DNA from 3 places in the Synechococcus sp. TAK9802 genome. Region 3 is predicted to be linked to each of the others. Evidence: predicted binding sites of a transcription regulator. Region 3 holds the regulator's gene; each other region holds the start of a gene.
What was found. Region 3 encodes NtcA, which controls nitrogen genes in cyanobacteria. Its sites were predicted from a motif close to GTANCNNNNGNTAC; they were not measured.
Positions count from the first base shown of each region.

Region 1: the regulator NtcA is predicted to act here: its motif matches at 1,408-1,421, upstream of SynTAK9802_RS12795 (DUF4278 domain-containing protein).
Region 2: the regulator NtcA is predicted to act here: its motif matches at 2,882-2,895, upstream of SynTAK9802_RS07935 (DUF4278 domain-containing protein).

Region 1 is NZ_CP047937.1:1,525,610-1,532,219, reverse strand. Features, by position in the region: gene SynTAK9802_RS08920 (transcriptional regulator) at 1-176, opposite strand, end outside; gene SynTAK9802_RS08915 (hypothetical protein) at 268-537, opposite strand; gene SynTAK9802_RS08910 (hypothetical protein) at 546-743, opposite strand; gene SynTAK9802_RS08905 (hypothetical protein) at 867-1,103, opposite strand; gene SynTAK9802_RS12795 (DUF4278 domain-containing protein) at 1,179-1,346, opposite strand; gene SynTAK9802_RS08895 (hypothetical protein) at 1,599-1,997, opposite strand; gene SynTAK9802_RS08890 (peroxiredoxin-like family protein) at 2,084-2,815, shown strand; gene SynTAK9802_RS08885 (rhomboid family intramembrane serine protease) at 2,860-3,399, opposite strand; gene SynTAK9802_RS08880 (NAD(P)/FAD-dependent oxidoreductase) at 3,444-4,979, shown strand; gene SynTAK9802_RS08875 (hypothetical protein) at 5,023-5,223, shown strand; gene SynTAK9802_RS08870 (WbuC family cupin fold metalloprotein) at 5,227-5,676, opposite strand; gene SynTAK9802_RS08865 (PucC family protein) at 5,736-6,122, shown strand; gene SynTAK9802_RS08860 (hypothetical protein) at 6,097-6,270, shown strand; gene SynTAK9802_RS08855 (deoxyribodipyrimidine photo-lyase) at 6,324-6,610, shown strand, end outside.
Region 2 is NZ_CP047937.1:1,352,152-1,358,761, forward strand. Features, by position in the region: gene SynTAK9802_RS07910 (hypothetical protein) at 1-182, opposite strand, end outside; gene SynTAK9802_RS07915 (hypothetical protein) at 240-596, opposite strand; gene SynTAK9802_RS07920 (hypothetical protein) at 704-1,051, shown strand; gene SynTAK9802_RS07925 (YadA-like family protein) at 1,228-1,716, opposite strand; gene SynTAK9802_RS07930 (hypothetical protein) at 1,710-2,321, opposite strand; gene SynTAK9802_RS07935 (DUF4278 domain-containing protein) at 2,701-2,802, opposite strand; tRNA gene SynTAK9802_RS07940 (tRNA-Ala) at 3,104-3,176, opposite strand; gene lexA (transcriptional repressor LexA) at 3,237-3,860, opposite strand; gene SynTAK9802_RS07950 (hypothetical protein) at 3,928-4,152, opposite strand; gene SynTAK9802_RS07955 (hypothetical protein) at 4,164-4,487, opposite strand; gene argF (ornithine carbamoyltransferase) at 4,484-5,440, opposite strand; gene ftsH (ATP-dependent zinc metalloprotease FtsH) at 5,486-6,610, opposite strand, start outside.
Region 3 is NZ_CP047937.1:240,615-247,224, forward strand. Features, by position in the region: gene SynTAK9802_RS01230 (glycoside hydrolase family 38 C-terminal domain-containing protein) at 1-1,031, shown strand, start outside; gene psbN (photosystem II reaction center protein PsbN) at 1,019-1,159, opposite strand; gene psbH (photosystem II reaction center phosphoprotein PsbH) at 1,244-1,444, shown strand; gene SynTAK9802_RS01245 (TatA/E family twin arginine-targeting protein translocase) at 1,454-1,684, shown strand; gene pth (aminoacyl-tRNA hydrolase) at 1,699-2,316, shown strand; gene SynTAK9802_RS01255 (DUF3146 family protein) at 2,316-2,573, shown strand; gene SynTAK9802_RS01260 (resolvase) at 2,551-2,997, opposite strand; gene SynTAK9802_RS01265 (DUF3084 domain-containing protein) at 2,994-4,145, opposite strand; gene ntcA (global nitrogen regulator NtcA) at 4,173-4,889, opposite strand; gene rph (ribonuclease PH) at 4,948-5,691, opposite strand; gene SynTAK9802_RS01280 (cob(I)yrinic acid a,c-diamide adenosyltransferase) at 5,837-6,436, shown strand; gene dcd (dCTP deaminase) at 6,436-6,610, shown strand, end outside.

The DNA of each region.
Region 1 (6,610 bases), 910 kb from region 3:
ATCAGCAGGACCACCAGCCAGCGTTTTGCGTTGCTGCGCCGCCTGCTGTGCGGTGTGGACCGCGCAGCTCGGCTGCCGGCCGCAAGGCCGCAGTTCTGACAGACCAGCCGCCCGGCCATGGATCGGTCGGCACGAAACCGGCGGCTTCCGCAGTTCTGGCAGACGGTGACGGCCAAGGTCTCTCGATCAGCGCTTCACCAGCTTGCCTGGCGTGAGTCAGTGAGTCAGTGAGTCAGTGAGTCAGTCAGACAACAGCCCGTCAGCCAGTCAGTCCCGTTGCCAGCCATCGCAGCCGGCTTTGGCGCGTTGGCGTTTGGTGCGCCGGTAGCTCTCGTTCTGTTCGGCAAGAGCATCACTCGCCGCAGCGACAGCCGTGCTGTCCTTGCCTTCCGCAATGATCAAACGGTTGATGGCCATGGCGTTGCCCAGGCGATTCAGCACCTGATCGATCAAGCGACACTGATCAAATTCGGCGCGCCCCGCAGCCGGGATACCCAACAGGATCAGGCTCCAACACGCAGCACGCCAGCCTTTCATCGATCAGCTCAGGGGCTGTAGGTGATGCTGCACTGATAGCGGCTGCTGGCTCCCACATCAATGCTCTTGCAAGTGGTGTTGGTGATCGTTGCCCCCTTCGGGATCACCCGCATCGCCTCAGCGGTGGCGAACTGCTCGGACGGCCCTTGGGCTGTGGCCCGCTTGCCACCGGCAAGAGCCATGGATCCCAGAAGGAGGCTGGCCATCAACAGCGCCGCGTTTCGCATCGTTAGGGCCCGAAGGGGGTTCTCCTTTCGGTTTACACAGAACGCTTCCAGGTGAAAGCCGTCCTGTGTTCAACAGCCGCCGCGCTCAGCAGCTAGTCCCGTTCAACAGCCACCCCGGCACCAGCGTTGGCGTTGCGGCCTTGGTGCAGCGTTGGCTTCGCTGGCTGGAGTCGGACCAGGGATTGGAGGTGGCGGCAACAACCCTGCGGGCTGAACGGGAAGACGTCGCGACCCCCATGCGGCATCGAAGGGAACCACCACGAGGGGGATCGGTTCCGCACTCTTTGCCGGCCAGGCCAAAGCACTGGACGCGATCAGGACTGTGATCAGAAGTCTCATCGCGCCATTGTGCCGATCCCGCAGCGTTATGCCGTCACGTCGGCTGCGTTCTTAGTGCCCTGCCCCAAGGCCTCTTCAGACTTTGGAGTAGGAGACGCCGCGGTAGGTCAGAGCAACGCAATTGCGAACGGATTTGATTTGCTCAGCCCGATAGCTTTTGCCCATGTATTTCAGTTGGATTGTTGGCCTCGTGGATACTGCTTCTGTCTTTGCATATTTGTTGCCCAAGAAAGTGAGTTCCATGGCGTGAATAGGGATGAGTAAAAACTTTTTGAGTTCTACGTTCTTGCCCGAATGCAGCAAGGTTCCGCTTGATACCTTGCTCTTTAGCCATTGTTAAGGCTGCGTCAGCTTGATACAAGTTCTGCTCTTAACCCCTGTCCTGGCAGGAGAAAGGGTTGATTCGACTTGTGGGATTTTGTGTTTATTAATGTGAAGCCGTTGAAATATTTGTTGGTTTTGTGTGCGCTGTTGAACTTGTTTTGATTGAATCTCTCAGGCTTCAGGCTTGGAGCGCTCCTCTGTTTGCGCTTTGCTGCAGCGTTGGCATGCAGCAATTCTGTCTTTGTGGTGTTCCGGCAGCGTTAGCCGGAATGGGTCCACGTCAAATTCGTAGCCACAGGAGCAGCGGGCATGGAACTTCAGTTTTTTCGCTTTTTTGAGTCGCTTTAAAAGGGTGACGTTGCCAAAAACTTGATCGGGTTTGAATCGCTCCAGCTTGGTGCGTTCCTCCGGCGCATGCTTGACCCGTGCCTTGTGCAGGGCATTGCGCACGGAGTTTTCGCTGCCTTTGCCCAGGATCTTGGGGATCTGGAGGATCGATCGCCCTTCCTGCAGATACAGACGCTTGATCTCTTCGATCTCAGCACTTGTGAAGCCAGATTTCTTGCCCACCTGCTTCCTACCTTTGATTTGAGTCTCTCAGGCGGTGCGCAAAAGCACCATCCACGTTCTTGGAGGCGAAATGTCAGCCTGTCGGGATGATCCCACTCGACCCACTGCTGCAACGGCTGGCCGGAGTTGCCGGCATGGAGAGCGGCTGCAAGCGTCTCGTTGTTGTGCAGGGCCAGCTGGGGGATTTCGATTCGATCGAATACGCCCAGGCGCTGGTGCCAAGGCTTCCCCAGTTGGCGGCGCTTGGGGTCAAGGTTCAGCTGTTCGGCATCGGCAACGCCGCCAGTGCCGAACGCTTCGCGGCCTTCACCGGCTTTCCCCTCCAGCAGCTGATCGCTGATCCATCACCCCAGTTGCATCAGGCCCTGGGGTTGGAGGCCGGCCTCAAGCTCCCCGGTGGGCCCTGGCCTGGTTTTCTGCTGATGTGCGCCGGCGTGGGCTCGCCGGGCACCCTGCGCGAGGTGCTGCGCGGTTACACCGGAGATCGCTCGGCGGCCCAGATCTTCGACGATGAAGAGTGGGTTGAAGCCTTTCCTCTGCCGCGCTTCCGGGGGGCTCTGTTCCGCCAGGCCGGTGGTGCTGGGTTCCAGCGACCGTTTGAGCTCGCCACCAAGCGTTTGCGCAACATGAATGAAGTGCTCCGCAACTGGCGCACCTACGTGCCCTGTGACGACTACATCACCCAGCGCGGCGCCACCGTGCTGCTCGACGCCGATGACAGCGTGATCTATTGCCACCGCGATCAAAGCCTGCTCGGTTACTCCGCAACCATGGAGCGCCCCTTGGCGTTTCTCGATGAGGTTTTGGCCCAGGGCTGAGCTCAGCTGGAGGTGTTCAATCAGCTGTCTTCAACTGGCTGTCTTCAATTGGCGGTGGGCTCGCGATACACCGCAAGAGCCGCCACCAAGCCGCCAATGAACCCTGCGCTGTGGCCGATCCAGCTGACGCCGGCGGGTGAGACACCAGGGATCAAGGCGATCAGGGCTGATCCGTAGAGCCAGAACGCCACCAGGCCCAGAGCGATGGAGAGGATGCGGCGTTCCAGCCAGCCGATCAGCAGCAGATAGCCCAGCAGCCCATACACCACGCCCGAGAGTCCATGGCTGCGGGCGGGCCAGAACAGGGCCACCGGAATGTTGATCAGCAGCACCGACAGCCAGACGCTCAGGTAATCGCGCATCCCCCGGCTGAGCACCAGCCAGCTCAGGGGCAGAAACGCCAGGCTGTTGGAGATCAGGTGGCCGACGCCGGCATGGCTGAATGGCGCTGTGATCACCCCCCACCACGGTTGATCCGGCCCCATCGGCAGGTTCCACTGCCCCGCAAACAGCAGTTGGTCGATCAGCTCCTGCCCCCAGGCCAAGGCCAGGAGCAGCAGGGGAAGCAGCAGTCGAGTGCGCATCGTCTTGCGCCAATGACCACAATGATGACGCGGATGCTGAGCGGATGATCAGAAGCGACGTCGACGTTCTGGTGATCGGCAGCGGCATCGGTGGGCTCTGTTCCGCAGGTTTGTGTGCCCGCGCCGGCCGGGAGGTGTTGGTGCTGGAAGCCCACCACCAACCCGGTGGAGCCGCCCATGGCTTTCAACGCCAGGGGTATCACTTCGAATCCGGTCCATCCCTCTGGAGTGGTCTTGGGCGTTGGCCCAGCAGCAATCCCCTGGCCCAGGTGTTGCGCGCGCTGGGCCAGACCGTGGAGGTGATTCCATATCGCAGCTGGGATGTCCTGTTGCCGGAAGGGGATCTGCGCATCGCCGTTGGGCACGACGACTTTGAGGCTGTGGTGCGCAGCCTGCGCGGCCCCGAAGTGGCCGCCGAATGGCGGCGTTTTGTGGAGGCGCTTCAGCCGATTGCCGCCGCTGCTGATGCTTTGCCCTTGCTGGCCCTGCGGCCTGGGGTGGATGGCATGGCGCAACTGCTGAAGCGCGGTGGACGTCTGTTGCCGCATCTTGCGGCGATGCGTCACCTCTCCGGTTCTTTTGGGCCCCTGGTGGATCGTCACCTCAGCGATCCTTTCCTGCGCCATTGGGTGGATCTGCTCTCCTTCCTGATCAGCGGCATGCCGATGGGAGACACCAACGCCGCAGCCATGGCCACGCTGTTCGGCGAGTGGTTTGAGCCGGATGCCCATCTCGACTATCCCGTTGGCGGCAGTGCAGCGGTGGTTGAGGCCCTGGTGCGTGGCTTGAAAGCTCACGGCGGCAGCCTGCACACCGGCAAGGCGGTGCAGCAGCTGCGGGTGGAGGGGGATCGTGTGGTGGGTGTGACGTTGGCCGATGGAACGCAGATTGCGGCACGGCAAGTGATCTGCAATGCCGACATCTGGTCCACCCTTGCTCTGCTGCCGGAGTCCGTGGCGCCGAAGTGGCAGCGTCAGCGCCAGGCCACGCCGGCTTGCAACGGCTTCCTGCATCTGCATCTGGGCTTTGATGCCACGGGGCTGGAGAATCTGCCGATCCACACCGTCTGGGTGGATGACTGGGAGCGTGGGATCGACGCCGAGCGCAATGCCGTGGTGTTGTCGATTCCGTCGGTGTTGGATTCCTCGATGGCGCCGGCCGGTCGCCATGTGCTGCATGCCTACACACCGGCCAGCGAACCCTGGGAGCTCTGGGCTGATCTGGAGCGCGATAGTGCGGCCTATCAGCAGAGGAAACAGGAGCGATGTGCTGTGTTCTGGCGGGTGCTGGAACACCGTATTCCCGACATCCGCGACCGCTGTGAGCTGATCATGGAGGGAACGCCGCTGACCCACAGCCATTTCCTCAATGTTCATCAGGGCAGCTATGGCCCTGCCCTTTCAGCAGCGGAAGGTCTCTTCCCGGGCGTGACGACGCCCCTGGCCAATTTCTGGCTTTGTGGTGCCAGCACCTTTCCCGGGATCGGCATTCCACCCGTTGCGGCGAGTGGTGCCATGGCGGCCCATGGCGTCCTCGGCCGGGAGACGCAAAACAGTCTGCTGCGGGAGTTGGAGCTTTGAAGCAGCTGCGTCATAACCTCCTTTTGGAACGCCGACGCAGTTCATGACTTCCAACGCCCGGATCGATTCGCTGCAGCTGATGCTCACGGATCTGCGCATGCGCAACGAGCCAATCCGTCACAAAGCGGCGTTTCGTGGTTGCCAGCCGGAATTTCAGGCGTTGGTGAGTCGTTTGATCGAGCAACTGGAAGGGGAACTGCTGGATGAGAAGCAGCGCTCCCGTGAAGCCTCACGTCAGGCCTGATCCTCAAAGAAGGTTGCGCCACTGCGACTCCTGCCTAGCCGCCTCCGTTGTGCCCTCCTGAGGGAAGCCGTTGAGGAAGTCCTTGTCTTGAGAGGGTTGGTAGGGCCCCTGTTTCAGTTCGAAAATCATGCTGTCGGCCTCCAGGGCCACCATGGTGTGGAACTGATCTTCTGCAACCTCAATGCCGTGAGTGGGCACCTTGGCGCTGAGATGGAGCTGCTGCTGCATCTCACCTTCACTGTTGAACAGCAGCAGAGCGATGGCGCCTTGCAGCACCAGGAAACATTCGAAACCTGCGCCGGAACCGTTGCGCCGGTGGCGGTGGGGTCGCACATAGGTGCCGGGCTGCAGCACGTTGAGGAAGCGCTGAACCGAATCCTGCTCCCTATGGAAATTGTGGTTCAGGCGCAGGCGGGGATGCTGCCGGGCCTCAGCGGCAACCTGCGCGAACAAATCACGATCGATTTTTTTGATATCCAGTGATAATTGACTCGGATATTTGAAATTCTGCCTTGGGCACGCTGACTCTTGGTCTGCGTTTGGGGCTGTTCCAGCTCAGCCTGGGGATTCTCGGAGTCCTGATCCTGGGACTGCTGAATCGTCTGTTGATTCAAGACATTCAGGTCCCGGCGGTGCTGGCTGCTTTGGCTTTGCTGTTGATGCTTTGGGCCGGTTCTGGCCAGTCCATCCCCCTGTTGCGGACAGCCGTTGGTTTGTTTGGCCTTTCACTGGGGGTGTGCATGAATGCCTGCCTCACCTTGATGTTCAGCTTTGTGCAGCCCGGACGCACCGGCTTTCTGCTTGGTGTTTGGGGGGGCGGGCTATGCCTATTCCTGCGGCCTGGCCACCATCAGTGGAGGCGGGCTGCTCACCTTGCTCAAAGCCGGGAACGGTGGTGATTTGTTTGCTGCCTATGGCGGCGTGTTCGGCCTGCAGATGGTTTGTTTCCTGGGGGCCGCATTGATGACGCGCCGTTTGGATGTGGTGGGTTTCCGCAACACGGTGAAAACTCGCTTTGCCGATGTCGTGGAAATGGCAGTGGATTGAAGCTTGGCTGGAGCTCCGGATCCACTAGAACCGAGTTCCTTCCATTGCAGTGAATGGCAGCGCTGCAGATCGTCTGGTTCAAGCGTGATCTGCGCATCGTTGATCACCGGCCCTTGGCGGCTGCTGTGGAGCGGGGTTTGGTGCTGCCGCTCTACGTGGTGGAGCCGGAGTTGTGGCGGCAGCCCGATGCCTCCCAGCGGCAGTGGATGTTTTGCCGGGAGTCGCTGTTGGAGTTGCGCCAGGCCTTAGCGGATCGGGGCCAACCTTTGGTCGTGCGCGCTGGGGATGTGGTGCAGGTGCTGGAACGGGCCCGGCGTCAGTTCGGCATCGATGGGCTGTG
Region 2 (6,610 bases), 1.1 Mb from region 3:
TTGTTGAACGCATCACGAATACGATCAACATCCCAGGTGATGGTGCTGTTCTTACTTGGGCCCAGGTTGTAGTGGACTTTGTTCTCTAGGAATCCACCTCTGAATTCCATTTTTCGCTTCAGCGTGTCCTTGCTTATGCCTAGCTCGCTAGCTGCGGCTGGCGTTTGCTTCCATTGCTGCATTGGTACTCAACGAAGGATCAGGATTCGTTGAGGGCAACTTTTCTCTGATTGCTGCTGCTACGTGGTCACGCTTGCCCTGATGGCTTCGTTGTCCAGCTTCCGAGCCAACAGGATGTCGTACAGCAACCGCAGTGCGCCGACGCTGGCTGAGAACTGCTTGTCGTGTTCGGCCTTAAGGCTGATGCGTTGAAGGCTGGTGCAGAGATGGGTCACCAGGTGCTGAGCATCGTGTGCATCAAGGCCCAGTTGAAGCTCGCCATGCGCCCAATGACGGTCCCGTCTTGCAGTTAAACGGGAGCACCCCCACTCCTGCATCACAAACGTCATGGTGTCGGCGAAGCCATACCCATCGCTGATCTTGGCCAGAGCAGCTTCCCTGCGGCGTTTGCGTTCTGCCTTGGTGGTTAGGGCCATTGCTATTTAGATGCAAATGACTGGATGGAGTTGGTGTGGGCTGGTCTGCTCCTGCTTGGGTTGGGCTTAGCGATGAGGACTACAGCGACCTGATCCGTAAGAAGGCTGTGGCAGTCACCAGACGCGACAAGAGGTGTGGTGGTGAGTACAGCGTCAAGGAAGCGATAGAAGCCATCAATCAGGCATTCCACCGCTGCAACGGCTTTGATCCTTACGACGGCTCCAAGCTGGATCCAAAGCTGCTGGGCACCTACAACAACGAGGAAGCCAAGGCTCAAGGCGCTGACTACAAAAAGCGTTTCGCCATGCTGCCGACCGTTGATCACGTCAAAGCTGAGCCGGTTCCTGACTTTGAAATCGTCAGCTGGCAGACCAATGACGCCAAAGGGGACATGCCCCCTAAGGAGTTCATCGCTTACTGCCGCCGTGTTGTTCGAATCGCAGAACAACATTGATCACAGCAGCCCGTGCGCTTGGAACATCTCAACCACCTGGTCTAGCTGCTCATCAGTCCAATGCGGTGACAGCTTGCTGATTCACCGCTGAACAGTGGCCTTGCTGACGATGGGTGGCTTAACCACCTCATCGCTCAGCAACGGCCCTGGCTAAACGAAATCAAGAACGTTTGGCATTAGTCACTTGAAGCACGATCACCCAGCAAGGAAAGTTGACCAGATGCAATTTTTTCCAGCCTTTCTAAACGTGCAAGAAGGGATGCATTTACTTGCTGCTGCATCAAACTCTCAGCTCGCATAGCTTTATTTTCTTCCCTGAGTTTAGCCACCTCATCGCTTAGTGCTGCAGCTTTACGTGCAGCAACTTTTGGCGAATCATCAACCTTTCCAAGCCTAAATGTGAAACCAGCACGCGCTGAAAGATTGTCATCCGTATCACCCGTTTGGTTATTGATGACCGTTGCCAAGGCTGCATTAAGGGAAACACGTTCAGACACTCTTGATGCACACCCAGCACTCAACGCGTATGCATTGCTGTGCGTACCTCCACCAAATCCACAGGTGAACTGCGAGTCAGCACTAATAGCAGGTATAGAGCCGAGCGCCGCAGACAAGGCACCAACATTGTCAATGCTTTTTTCAACATCACGCCCATTGATCAGCAAGCGCGTCCCATTCGTGTAATCGATTGGAATTGGATTTCCACTTGCATCTTTTGCGTACACTTTTTGTCTCCCCCCTCCTCTTTGGTAATCCACGAGTTTTCGCCAATGTGCAATTCATCTCCTACGTATTTGACGAGACTTTTACTACTGCTTCCTCCAGTGCTAATTCCATCACTGTCGACTCTTATGAGTTCACTCGTACCTGAACCCCCAAGTGATACAAATTCCGCATCACCGTCGGAACATGTGTCACCGCTTGTAATACATTTCTTTTCTGCTGTATCATTCCTCTTCGAGACAACGCCAATGTTAATTGGCACCGCCCCAGAAGGCAGGCCAGTAACAGTTACATAATCTTCAAATTCGTTACTTTCAATATCGTACTTTCTATAACGCCTTGCAGCACCACCTCCCCTATCATCCTCAAGAAAGTAAATTTTGCCCTTAGACTCATCTACCGCATAGTTGCTAGATGTAAATGAGTTTGTGCCAACATCCGGAAATATATCTTCCTGCAATAAAGTAACTGCTCCGTCAGACGAAAGCTTATATAAATTCGACGTAGTATTACCTCCGCTGTTTACCTTAGTAGGATCTTCGGCCACAAAAAAGCCAAGATCCGTCGTCCCGGTCGAAACCTCGTTAGCTCGAACCCCACTGTGACTTACAAATCCAAGTGCTATCGAAAAAAGAATGGCTTTGGATAAAATTTTCATCATAAATCGAGAATCCGAAATATAATCTCAACTGCCTACGATGATTAGACTTAGCCATATGTCACTTATGTAATTTGCACCTAAACCCTTCTGGAGGCGAAGGCTTCGTGGTAAGAAACGACTACCAGATATCTACTTGATCTCGTATTTGTCTCCTTAGCCCTGAATTTCCTCTTGTTCTACTCATAAGACTGACTCTTCAAGAGTCATAGGGAAAGAGAAACCCCCGCCGCGGGCAGGGGCTTGGGATCTTCTGATTAAGCCTTGATCACTTGGCGTAGGAAACGCCGCGGTAGGTCAGAGCAGGCTTGTCGGAAGCGCCAGCCACTTTCTGCTGGTCGTACTTCTGGCCGCGATAGGTCAGGGTCATTTGAGGTTCCTCAGAAATCCAGGTCCCCGTTCCTTGGCCTGGTGATCTGCGCCTCGCAGTAGCGAGGTGAACGTTGTTGGTAGCGGTTGCTACAGAACCTTTATAGGGGCAGCGCCAACCCCTTTGTCGTTCAGGCGGATACACAGCGCGTTTTTGGCACTAGCACCGCTCAGTCGATCACCGCTTAGGGGCATTTGGCGCACACTTTGGCGCACAAAAAATGATATTTAGCGATTTGACATCAAAAAGCGGCCCGTGTGGACCGCTCAAATGCCAGTTCTGGACTGGCTTTTCTTGTGAATGGAGCCAAGGAGACTCGAACTCCTGACCCCCTGCATGCCATGCAGGTGCTCTACCAGCTGAGCTATGGCCCCATGTCGACGTGGTGGCTTCAGAGCCGCCGTGGTCGTGACACAGCTTACACCGCGGGAGCCTCAGACCTGCCGCCAGACAGCAACCAAGCGACCCTGCACCTCCACCTGTTCGGCGGGGAGCTCAATCGGTTGATAAGCGGGGTTGGCAGCTTCCAGCACCACCGTCGGCCCCTGGCGATGGAAGTGCTTGAGGGTGGTGCCGCTGCCAGCCACCAGAGCACTCACCACCGTGCCGTTGCGCAGCCGCTGCGGATCCTGCACCGGCTCCATCAACACCACATCCCCATCGGCGATGTGGGAGTCGACCATCGAGTCACCATTCACCGTCAGGGCAAACAGGCCACGGGTCTCCAGCACGGGCGCCAGGTCGAGATGCTCCTGAACATCATCGAAAGCCGTCACCAGGCCACCGGCTGCAACGGCGCCCAGCACGGGAATCCCGGCGGCACCCACCATGTCGCCCAAGAGCTGCAGGGTGCGCGCCTGGCCTTCCTGCCAGGTGATCCATCCCTTCTGCTGAAGATGGCGCAACCGGCTCTGAATCGGTGCAGGAGAGCGCAGTCCCATCGCCTGCATCATCTGGCGAATCGAAGGGCTGTGGCGATGGGTGCCGATGTAGTCCGCCAGCCAGTCGTAAAGCTCTTGCTGAGCAGTGGTGAGGGGCTCCTGGGGGGCACGGGTCACCGCAAGAAAAGGTTCGGGCAATACATTTGTACCGTTCCTTGCCGTGTGCCGCAAGCGCAGGCTCAGCTCAAACCAGCTTCCACACCGCAGCCTCGGGAATGCTCGGCGCCAGGTTCAGGTCTTTGGGCTCCTTGAACACCACACGCCATTCCGGAACCCGGCAGGAGACATAGCCGGGATGCTCAATCAGCAGCCCCGGCTGCTCGGTTGTGCTGGCCACCCAGCCCGACATCCAGTGCCCCTCCTCAGAGAGGCCACCTTTGAACCAAACCCAGCAGCGTTCCTTACGCATCGCGATGCTTTTCAGCGGTTTTTATACGACTCAAGCTCTTGCGGACAGGCCGCCATCAGATATCCCATCAACTGCCCGGTGATACGGGACTTTTCCTGATCGGTTGGTGCGTTGGGAACATCCTCATAACGCATCGAGGTGTCGCGCTCGAACATGGTTTTGAGCTCAGGATCCGGCAAGGCGTAAAAGGCATCCACGCCCATTTCACAGATTTTCTCGGCCGTCCAGCGGGCGATGGTGCTCTGCTGTTGTTTGTCGGTGGCCTGATCCGCTGACGCTGCCACCGCATGGGCGGTGACGATCAACGGCACCAACCAGCGGTGGATCACCGTCACAGCCCACCCATCAACGCCGCCAACAGAGCCTGCTGGGCATGCAGACGGTTTTCGGCCTGATCAAAGATGCGGCTCGCCGTGCCCTCCATCACCTCGGCGCTGATCTCCTCACCGCGGTGGGCCGGCAGGCAGTGCAGAACGATCGCATCGGCTGCCGCCTGCTCCATCAGGGCTTGATCCACACAGAACCCTGCAAAGGCCTGCTCCCGCTGCGCCTGTTCGGCTTCCTGGCCCATGGAGGCCCAAACGTCGGTGTAAACGGCCTGGGCACCCGCCACCGCCTCACGAGGGTCAGTCACCACCTCAATCGAGGCACCGTGCTGTGCCAAAGATTGGGCTTGCTCAAGCACGCCCGGCAAGGGCTCGAAGCCCTCGGGGCAGCCGATCCGCACATTAACCCCCAGCAGAGCGCCGCAGAGCATCAGGGAGTGGGCCACGTTGTTGCCGTCGCCCACATAGGCCAGGGTCTGACCAGGAAGGGCGCCATGGGCTTCCTGCATGGTGAGGAAGTCGGCCAGGGCCTGACAGGGATGCTCCAGATCGGTGAGGGCATTGATCACCGGCACCGAGGCCCAATGGGCGTAGTCCACCAGTTCCTGCTGGGCGAAGGTGCGAATCGCCAGCACATCGCAGTAACGGCTCAGAACCCGGGCCGTGTCTTCCAGCGGCTCGCCGCGGCCCAGCTGGGTGACGGAAGGATTGAGATCCACCGTTTGGCCGCCGAGACGGGCCATGGCCACCTGAAAACTCACACGGGTTCGGGTGGAGGCCTTGCTGAAGATCAGACCCAGCACACGGTTGCCCAGATCTATCCGACGATCGCCGCTCTTCAGTTGTGCAGCCAGATCCAGCAACGCTGCTGTTTCCTCGGCGGAACAATCCGCTGAGGAAAGGAAGTCACGTCCACACAGCGGAGAGAGGACAGCAGCAACGCCCGCAGAAGCGGTAGCCATCGCGACGGTTCAAAGGACTGTTATCGGGGATGAGGCCCGCTGCCGTCAAGCGGTCACACCGGACGGCAGCACACTCGCCTCGAGCATCTGCTTGAGGTCATCCCCCTCGATCACCTCTTTCTCGAGGATCTTCTGGGCGATCGTCTCGAGCAGCGCCATGTTCTCCCGCAGGATTGCGAGGGCGTCGTCGTGGGCCTGGTCCACCAGCCCGCGGACTTCCTTATCAATGGCCTGAGCCGTGGCATCACTCACCGAGCGGCGTGGGTTGTTGCCTCCACCAAGGAAACGGCCACCGCCCTGCTTGTCGTAGGCCAAGGGCCCGAGGGTGTCGCTCATGCCGTAGGTGCCCACCATCTGCTCAGCCAGATCGGTGGCCCGCTGCAGATCGTTGGCAGCACCCGTGGTGATCTTGCCGAAGACGATCTCCTCAGCGGAGCGACCACCCAGAAGCGTGGCGATCTGGCCCTGAAGTTCCTCCTTGGAATTGAGGAAGCGCTCTTCGGTGGGCAGCTGCAGGGTGTAGCCCAGGGCGCTCATGCCACGGGGCACGATCGAGATCTTGGCCACCTTGCTGCCGCCAGGCATGAGGTGGCCCACGATCGCGTGGCCCACCTCGTGATACGCCACCACCTTCTTTTCATCGTCCTGAAGAACGCGGCTCTTCTTCTCCAAACCGGCCACAACCCGCTCGATCGCTTCACCGAGGTCCTGCTGCTCAACGCTGGTGCGCTGGGCACGCGCTGCGAGCAGAGCAGCTTCATTCACCAGGTTGGCGAGATCAGCGCCGGCAAAACCACTGGTGGCCTGAGCGACGCTGTCGAGGTCAACACCTGCAGCCAGCTTCACCTTCTTGGCGTAGATCTCGAGGATGGTCTTGCGGCCGGAGAGGTCTGGACGGTCCACCAGCACTTGCCGGTCGAAACGGCCTGGACGCAGCAGGGCTGCATCGAGCACCTCGGGCTGGTTGGTGGCCGCCAGAACGATCACCGGCTTGTCCTGGGCGGTGAAGCCATCCATCTCGGTAAGCAGCTGGTTGAGGGTCTGCTCCCGTTCGTCGTTGCCGCCGACAACGCCCATAGAGCCCGAACGGCTCTTGCCAATGGCGTCCAGTTCGTCGATGAAAATGATGCAGGGCGCTTTTTTCTTTGCTTCTTCAAACAGGTCGCGCAC
Region 3 (6,610 bases):
TGACGTCCTGCGCTGCTCAACCCCGTCAGCCTGTGGTCATCAGGTCGCTGGGGGCTGGAGCTTGGCGTGTTGGCAATGGTCTGATCGAGCTCGATGTCTCCTCGGCCGGACTGCTGGCTTTGCGGGATCGCGATGGACGGAATCAGTTGTCGTCTTCCTTGCAGTTAGAGCGCTATCGGGACCGGGGCGAATTCTGGGATGCCTGGGATCTTGCGGCGGACTACCGATCTCAGCCCCTAGGTGTGCTCTGTACGGATTCCCTGGAGTGGCTCGATCAGGGCCCCCTGGTGGCGCATCTGGTGCTGCGGCGCCAGCTCGGTGCCAGTTGCATGCGTCTGGACCTGCGGCTGAAGGCCGACACGCCCTGGCTGGAGCTGATCTGCGGTATCGACTGGCGCCAGACCCATGAGTTGCTGCGTCTCGAGCTACCGCTGGCGACCCCCGCCGTCCGCATCGCTGCCGACACCAGTGGAGGGGTGGTCGAACGGCCGGCTGCACCGATGACGGCTCGAGAACAAGCCCGTTGGGAAGTGCCTGTGATCTCCTGGTTCGCCTCGCAGTCGGCGGCTCCCGGAGGCGGGATGGCTGTGTTGCTGGACGGCCCCCAGGGTGTGGATTGGTCTTCAGACCGACTTGGAATTTCGCTGCTGCGGGGCCCGACCTGGCCAGATCCCAGCGCTGATCAGGGGTGGCATCGCCAGCGCTTGGCCCTCATGCCGTTCGCCGGCTCATGGAGCGATGCCGGTGTGTCTCAGGCGGCCATTGCCTTTCGTGAGCCCGGGTGGTGTGCGGACTTGCCGGCGGAGCAGCGCCAATGGTTTCCATCGCTGCCGTTTCCACTCACGCCGGTGGGGTTGGAGCGCCATGCCGATGGTTGCATGCTGAAGCTGCTCAATTCGGGATCAGCGCGCTGTCGCTGGACCCCCGGAGCGGGGTGGAGGGTCCGCAGGGAAGCCGACTCAATTGCCGCTTCTGCCGTGGTGATCACCCCAGGAGAACTCGTCTCCCTGGTGGTGGATCAGTCCTCGTGATCGTCGAACGGGTCGTCGAGTGCTTTTGATGGAGGGCCAAAGGCCTGGTACACGCCAAATCCGGTGAGTCCGAACAAAACGGCGAGCACGCCAATGGCGACGGACAGGGCTGGGGACGACGTTTCCATCACATCTCTCGACAGGATCAACCCCGAACCGGAGTCGGCCCCTACAGTATCGAGACTTCAAACCACCCGAGACCCGGCGTCGCCATGGCACAACGCACCCGTCTGGGAGACCTTCTCCGCCCACTGAACTCCGAGTACGGCAAGGTGGTTCCTGGATGGGGCACCACTCCCGTGATGGGCATCTTCATGGTGCTGTTCCTGGTGTTTCTGCTGGTGATTCTTCAGCTGTACAACAAGTCCCTCATCCTCGAGGGCATCAACGTGAACTGGAACGGCCTCGGCTGATCTGCACCCATGAACATCTTCGGCGTCGGTCTCCCCGAAATGGCGGTTATCGGCGCCGTTGCCTTGTTGGTTTTCGGGCCGAAACGCCTGCCCGAGCTTGGTCGGACTCTTGGCAAAACCCTGAAAGGCTTCCAATCCGCCTCCAAGGAATTCGAACGCGAGATCAACAAAGCCATGGCTGATCCGGAAGTTTCCGGTGAGGCTGCGAAGCCGGTTGAAGAACTTCCCCCCAGCGACTGAGTCGTTCCAGCGGTATGACCACTGATCTCAAGCTGGTGGTGGGTCTGGGAAATCCGGGTGTGAAATATGCCGGCACCCGTCACAACATCGGCTTCATGGCCCTCGAGCTTTTGGGTGAGCGCTCTGGGTTCAGTTTTCGTCAGCAGGCCAAGTTGCACGGTCTTGCAGCCGATACAGGGGTTGGTGAGCAGCGGCTGCGCTTGCTGATGCCTCAGACCTACATGAATGACAGCGGTCGTTCCATTCGTGCGGCTCTCGATTGGTTCGGCCTGGAGCCTCACCAATTGTTGGTGTTGGTGGACGACATGGATCTTCCGCTGGGTCGTTTGCGGTTGCGGGCCCAGGGCAGTGCCGGCGGGCACAACGGTTTGCGCAGCACTATTCAGCATCTCGGTACCCAGGGGTTCCCCAGGCTGCGGATCGGCATTGGTGCGCCGGCTGAGAACCCTGCCGAACGCCGCGCCCGAACGGTGTCCCATGTTCTTGGTCCGTTCAGCAAGGCGGAGCAACCCTGTGTCGGCGCTGTTCTCGATGCTGTTCTGGATGGGATTCAACGTCTTCAGCGCCAGAGCTTTGAGCGCGCTGGAACCTGGATCAACGGGTTCCGCTATGACCTGGAGCCGGTCGACTGATGCCGGCACTTCCGGCGACAACGGCCCATTTGCGGGTGCTCCGCCAGTGTTTTCAAGCCAAGTGCGTGGAGGGTGAAGTTTCTGCTGGAGGGTTTGAGTGGCAGTTTTCCTGGGCCTTTGATCGCGGTGAACTGGTGGTGGAGCCATCCCTGGGACGTGCCCTGATCGAGGATGCCCTGCGGCGGTTTCTGGTGCGTTCTGATTACAGGCTGGAACCGGGGGGTGATTACACCTTCATGGTCCGGGCCAGGTTCTGAGCGAGAACGTGGGATCAGGCTCAGGCCATTTCAGGCGGCATTGCAGGTGCTCCTCAAGCATCACCAAAGCTGCAACAGCATCCAGATCCACCGGTGGAATGCGCAGTCCTGCCGGCAGCATCCGTCGCCAACCTCGAGCTGGCCACAGCGCCCAGTAACGCTGTCTCGCCCTCAGGGTTGTTCCCTGCTCTGGAACCACAGTGAGATGGCCCAGCCGTTCCAGTCGCTGGATCCATGCTCGGCTTCCCGTGCCATCGCCGATCAGGATGCGGTCGAGAGCTTGGTCTTGATTCCAGTGCTCCAGCCAGGGTTCGACGGCCTCCGGGGCCAGCACATGCCCTTCGCGCACGAGGCCGAGCTGAAGATCGGCCAGCACAAGACCACATTTGCAGCGGCCTGGATCGAGGACGGCCACCCGTTTCATGGGGAGGCCTGAATGGTGACGACGACAGGATCGGCACTGTCGCTGACCCCTGCGGAAATCACCTCCAAGACCACGCTTTGGCTGGGTCCTTTCATCAGGGTCTGGGCCAGTTGGGAGAGGGCTGATCCATCGAACTGAAGGCCTTCGCTCAGGGATCCCCGCCGCTGCACTTCGGCATAGGCCGAGGCCAGGAGCAGGTTCAATCGTGTGCGAATGCCCTCTGGAGTGCGTTCATCCGGTTGCAGTGTGGTGGTGGCCAGCAAGTCTCCGCGTTGGGTCACCGGCCGGTTCGGACGCACCTCGGGAAAGGCGTACACCGCTGTTTCACCTCGCAGCACATTGGTGGCTGAGCGCAGCGAGATCACCCAGGTCTCCGGTTTGCGGATGATGCTTTGCAGGCGTTCCACATCGCTGCGCGGAACGCGGATCAACTGGCGTTCGGGTGCTTCGCCAGGCCGCACTTTCCCGTAGGCGTTGAGATTGGCCTCCTGCAACAGCCTGTCGACAGCCTGTTTGGCCTGGTCCGGAGCATCCAGTCGAACCGTTGCTCTTGCCAAGGTCTGTCCGCTGCTGATCACCACAGATCCACGCCGCAAGGCGACCAGATTGCGTTCCAGTTCTTTGAGTTCCTGCTCACCGGCTCGGATGTGGCTGCGAACGCTGTTGAGTTCGGCTTCCGTGCGCTGGATGTCCGCATCGCGGGAGGTGATGTCCTGGCTGAGGCGTTCACGTTCGGCTTCGAGTTGGGCCAGCTCCTTCTGAAGAGGAGCCAGTTCGAGGCGCAGGGTGTTGGCCCGTTGCTGCGATTGCTCGAGCTCAATGGCGATCCGTTTGGTTTCTGTTTGGGTCTTGTCCCGTTCCCGCTCGGCTGCCTCCAGCTGCTGACGGCTGTCCTGGAGTTTCTCCTGCAGGGCATCCAGTTCAAACAGGCCCACCCGCAACTGCCGGCTCACCAGAAGCATCAGGCCAAGTGAGAGTGCGCTGATCAGGCTGCCGGTCAACACCGTGATCAAAACGGCGGTGCGCCGTGGGCGCATGCTGAACAAACTCAGTCGCGCTTTGCCGACGCGGCTGCCCAAGCGGTCGCCCAGGGTCGACAGCACGCCCCCGAGCAGCAACAGAACCAGGATCAGTGTCCAGCCGCTCATGGCTGCACAAGTCGGGCGATGGCAGGCCTAGCTGAAGCGTTTGGCCAGCGCGATCGGATCCAGAACCGTGATTTTCTTGCGGTCAATCTGAACCAGACCGGATTGACGCAAGTCTCCCAGCAGACGCGTGATTGTGACGCGTGTTGAGCCAATTGCTTCAGCGATGGCCTGATGGGACAGGCGCAGGTCGATGGTGATGCCCAGCTCATCTGCCACGCCGAAGTCCCTGCAAAGCACCAGCAGGAAGCTCACCAGCCGGGATGACATGTCCCGATGGGTGAGGGTTTCAATCATCGTCTCGGTCTGCAGAATCCGGCTGGAGAGACCCTGAAGCAAGCGCAGGCCAACGCTGGTGTCTGCTTCGATGGCGGCCTTCACGGAGGTCGCTGGTGCCGTCACCATTTCGACCCGAGTGAAGGCCACAGCGTGATAGAAGCGGTCGGACCGTTGACCTGTCAGCAGTGACAGCACCCCGAAGAGGCTGTTCTCGCGGAGCAGGGCCACGGTGATCTCTTCTCCCGATTCGTAGACGCGGGACAGACGAACGGCTCCCCGGCGGATCAGATACACCCGTTCTGCGGGATCTCCGGGGAAAAAGATGGTCTTGTTGCGATCCACCAGTTCACTGCTGGCGCCATCGAGATCTCTGATGATCTCCAGCAGGGAGCGGTTGGCGGGCTCTGCGCTGGGAGCTGGAGCCACCATCTGCGGGGCGTATCGGCTGAAACCTCGGCTACTGGTCATGACAACCCCCTGGTGTGGCGAAGTTACGGAGCCGGCGGTGGCCGCCATGTAGCGGTTATTACGTAACGCTGCTGTGCTCGTTGAAGGCCTGGCGTTGCGCCTGCATCAGGGATGTCAATCCCGGCTCTGCTAAATCCAGCAGCTCATTGAGTTGGCTGCGACTGAAGGGCGCACCCTCCGCAGTCCCCTGGATTTCCAGCAGACGGCCATCGCCGGACTGCACAACGTTCAGGTCCACCTCGGCTCGGCTGTCTTCGCTGTAGTCCAGATCCAGCAAGGCCTGGCCATCAACCAAGCCAACGGATACAGCCGCCACCTGATCGATCAGGGGTGATTGCTCCAGCACTCCCTGGTCCACCAGGGATCGGCAGGCTTGGTCCAGGGCGAGCCAAGCCCCGGTGATCGAGGCCGTCCGGGTGCCGGCGTCCGCTTGGATCACGTCGCAGTCGATCAGCAAGGTGCGCTCCCCTAGGCGCTCCATGTCGATCACGGCGCGCAGGCTTCGGCCGATCAGCCGCTGAATTTCCTGGGTGCGACCCGAGAGTTTCATCAGCTCCCGTGATTGCCGCTGTGGGGTGGATCCGGGCAGCAACCGGTATTCGGCGCTGAGCCATCCCAATCCTTCTCCCTCGCGCCAGCGGGGAACCTTGTCCTCCAAGCAAACGCTGCAGAGAACAGCGGTTCGGCCGGTGTGAACCACAAGGGAGCTCAAGGCAAACCCCATGGGATTCCAGGTCACCGAGAACGGTCGCAACTGCTGCGGGCGACGGCCATCAGTGCGTTGTTCAGGGGATTGGCTCATCGGTGGTGTGCAGTTCGTCAAGCCTCGCAGGCGGTTGGTTCTCGCCCTGTCCAAACACCATGGGTGGTGTCAATGCCCTTGTGGAATGTGATCTCGCCGCTACATTCAAGGTCTTGCCGGGGTCGCCCGGACAGATGCTTCCGTGATGACCACAAGCCTCGCCGACCCCCAATCCTTCCAAAATTCCCTGGATCGGGATCAGCAGGCCTTGCATCGGGCGGGCCTGAGGCCCTTGCCTGCCGTCACTGATCCGCCACCCCTACATCTGGCGGCTCCCGAAGGGCAGCTGCAAGTGCATACGGCGCCTTATCGAGGCAGTTTCGCCAGTGTTCTCAGCCAGGCCATGCGAGCTGCCGGCTTGGGCAGTCGTGTTCTGATCAGTCAGTTCCTCAAAGGGGGCGTGCAGCAGGGACCGGCCGGCCGGGTGCAGCTCTGTGGAGGCCTCGTCTGGCTGCGGCCGGAAGTGCCCCTCTGCCTCCCCTCTCCGGGGCATCCCGGCGGTGCCGAGGCGGTGGCTGAGGTTTGGTCCATCTGCCGCCAGCATCTGATCCAGGGAGATCTCGACCAGCTGGTATTGGATGAACTCGGCCTTGCCGTGGCCTTCGGATACCTGGATGAGGCGGACGTGATTGCAGCCCTTGAGCAGCGGCCCGCTTCGATGGATGTGATCATCACTGGACCTGCCATCCCCGCCGGTGTGGTGGAGATGGCAGATCAAGTCACGGAGTTGCGCCGAGGTTTCTGATGCTCAAGTGCGATCGCTGGATCACTGAACAGGCCGGGCAGGGAATGATCGAGCCATTCCAGAGCGGTTTGGTCCGTCACCTGGAGCCGGAGCAGAAGCTGCGGCCAGTTCTGAGTTTTGGTTGCTCCTCCTACGGCTACGACCTACGCCTTTCCCCCCAGGAATTTCTGATCT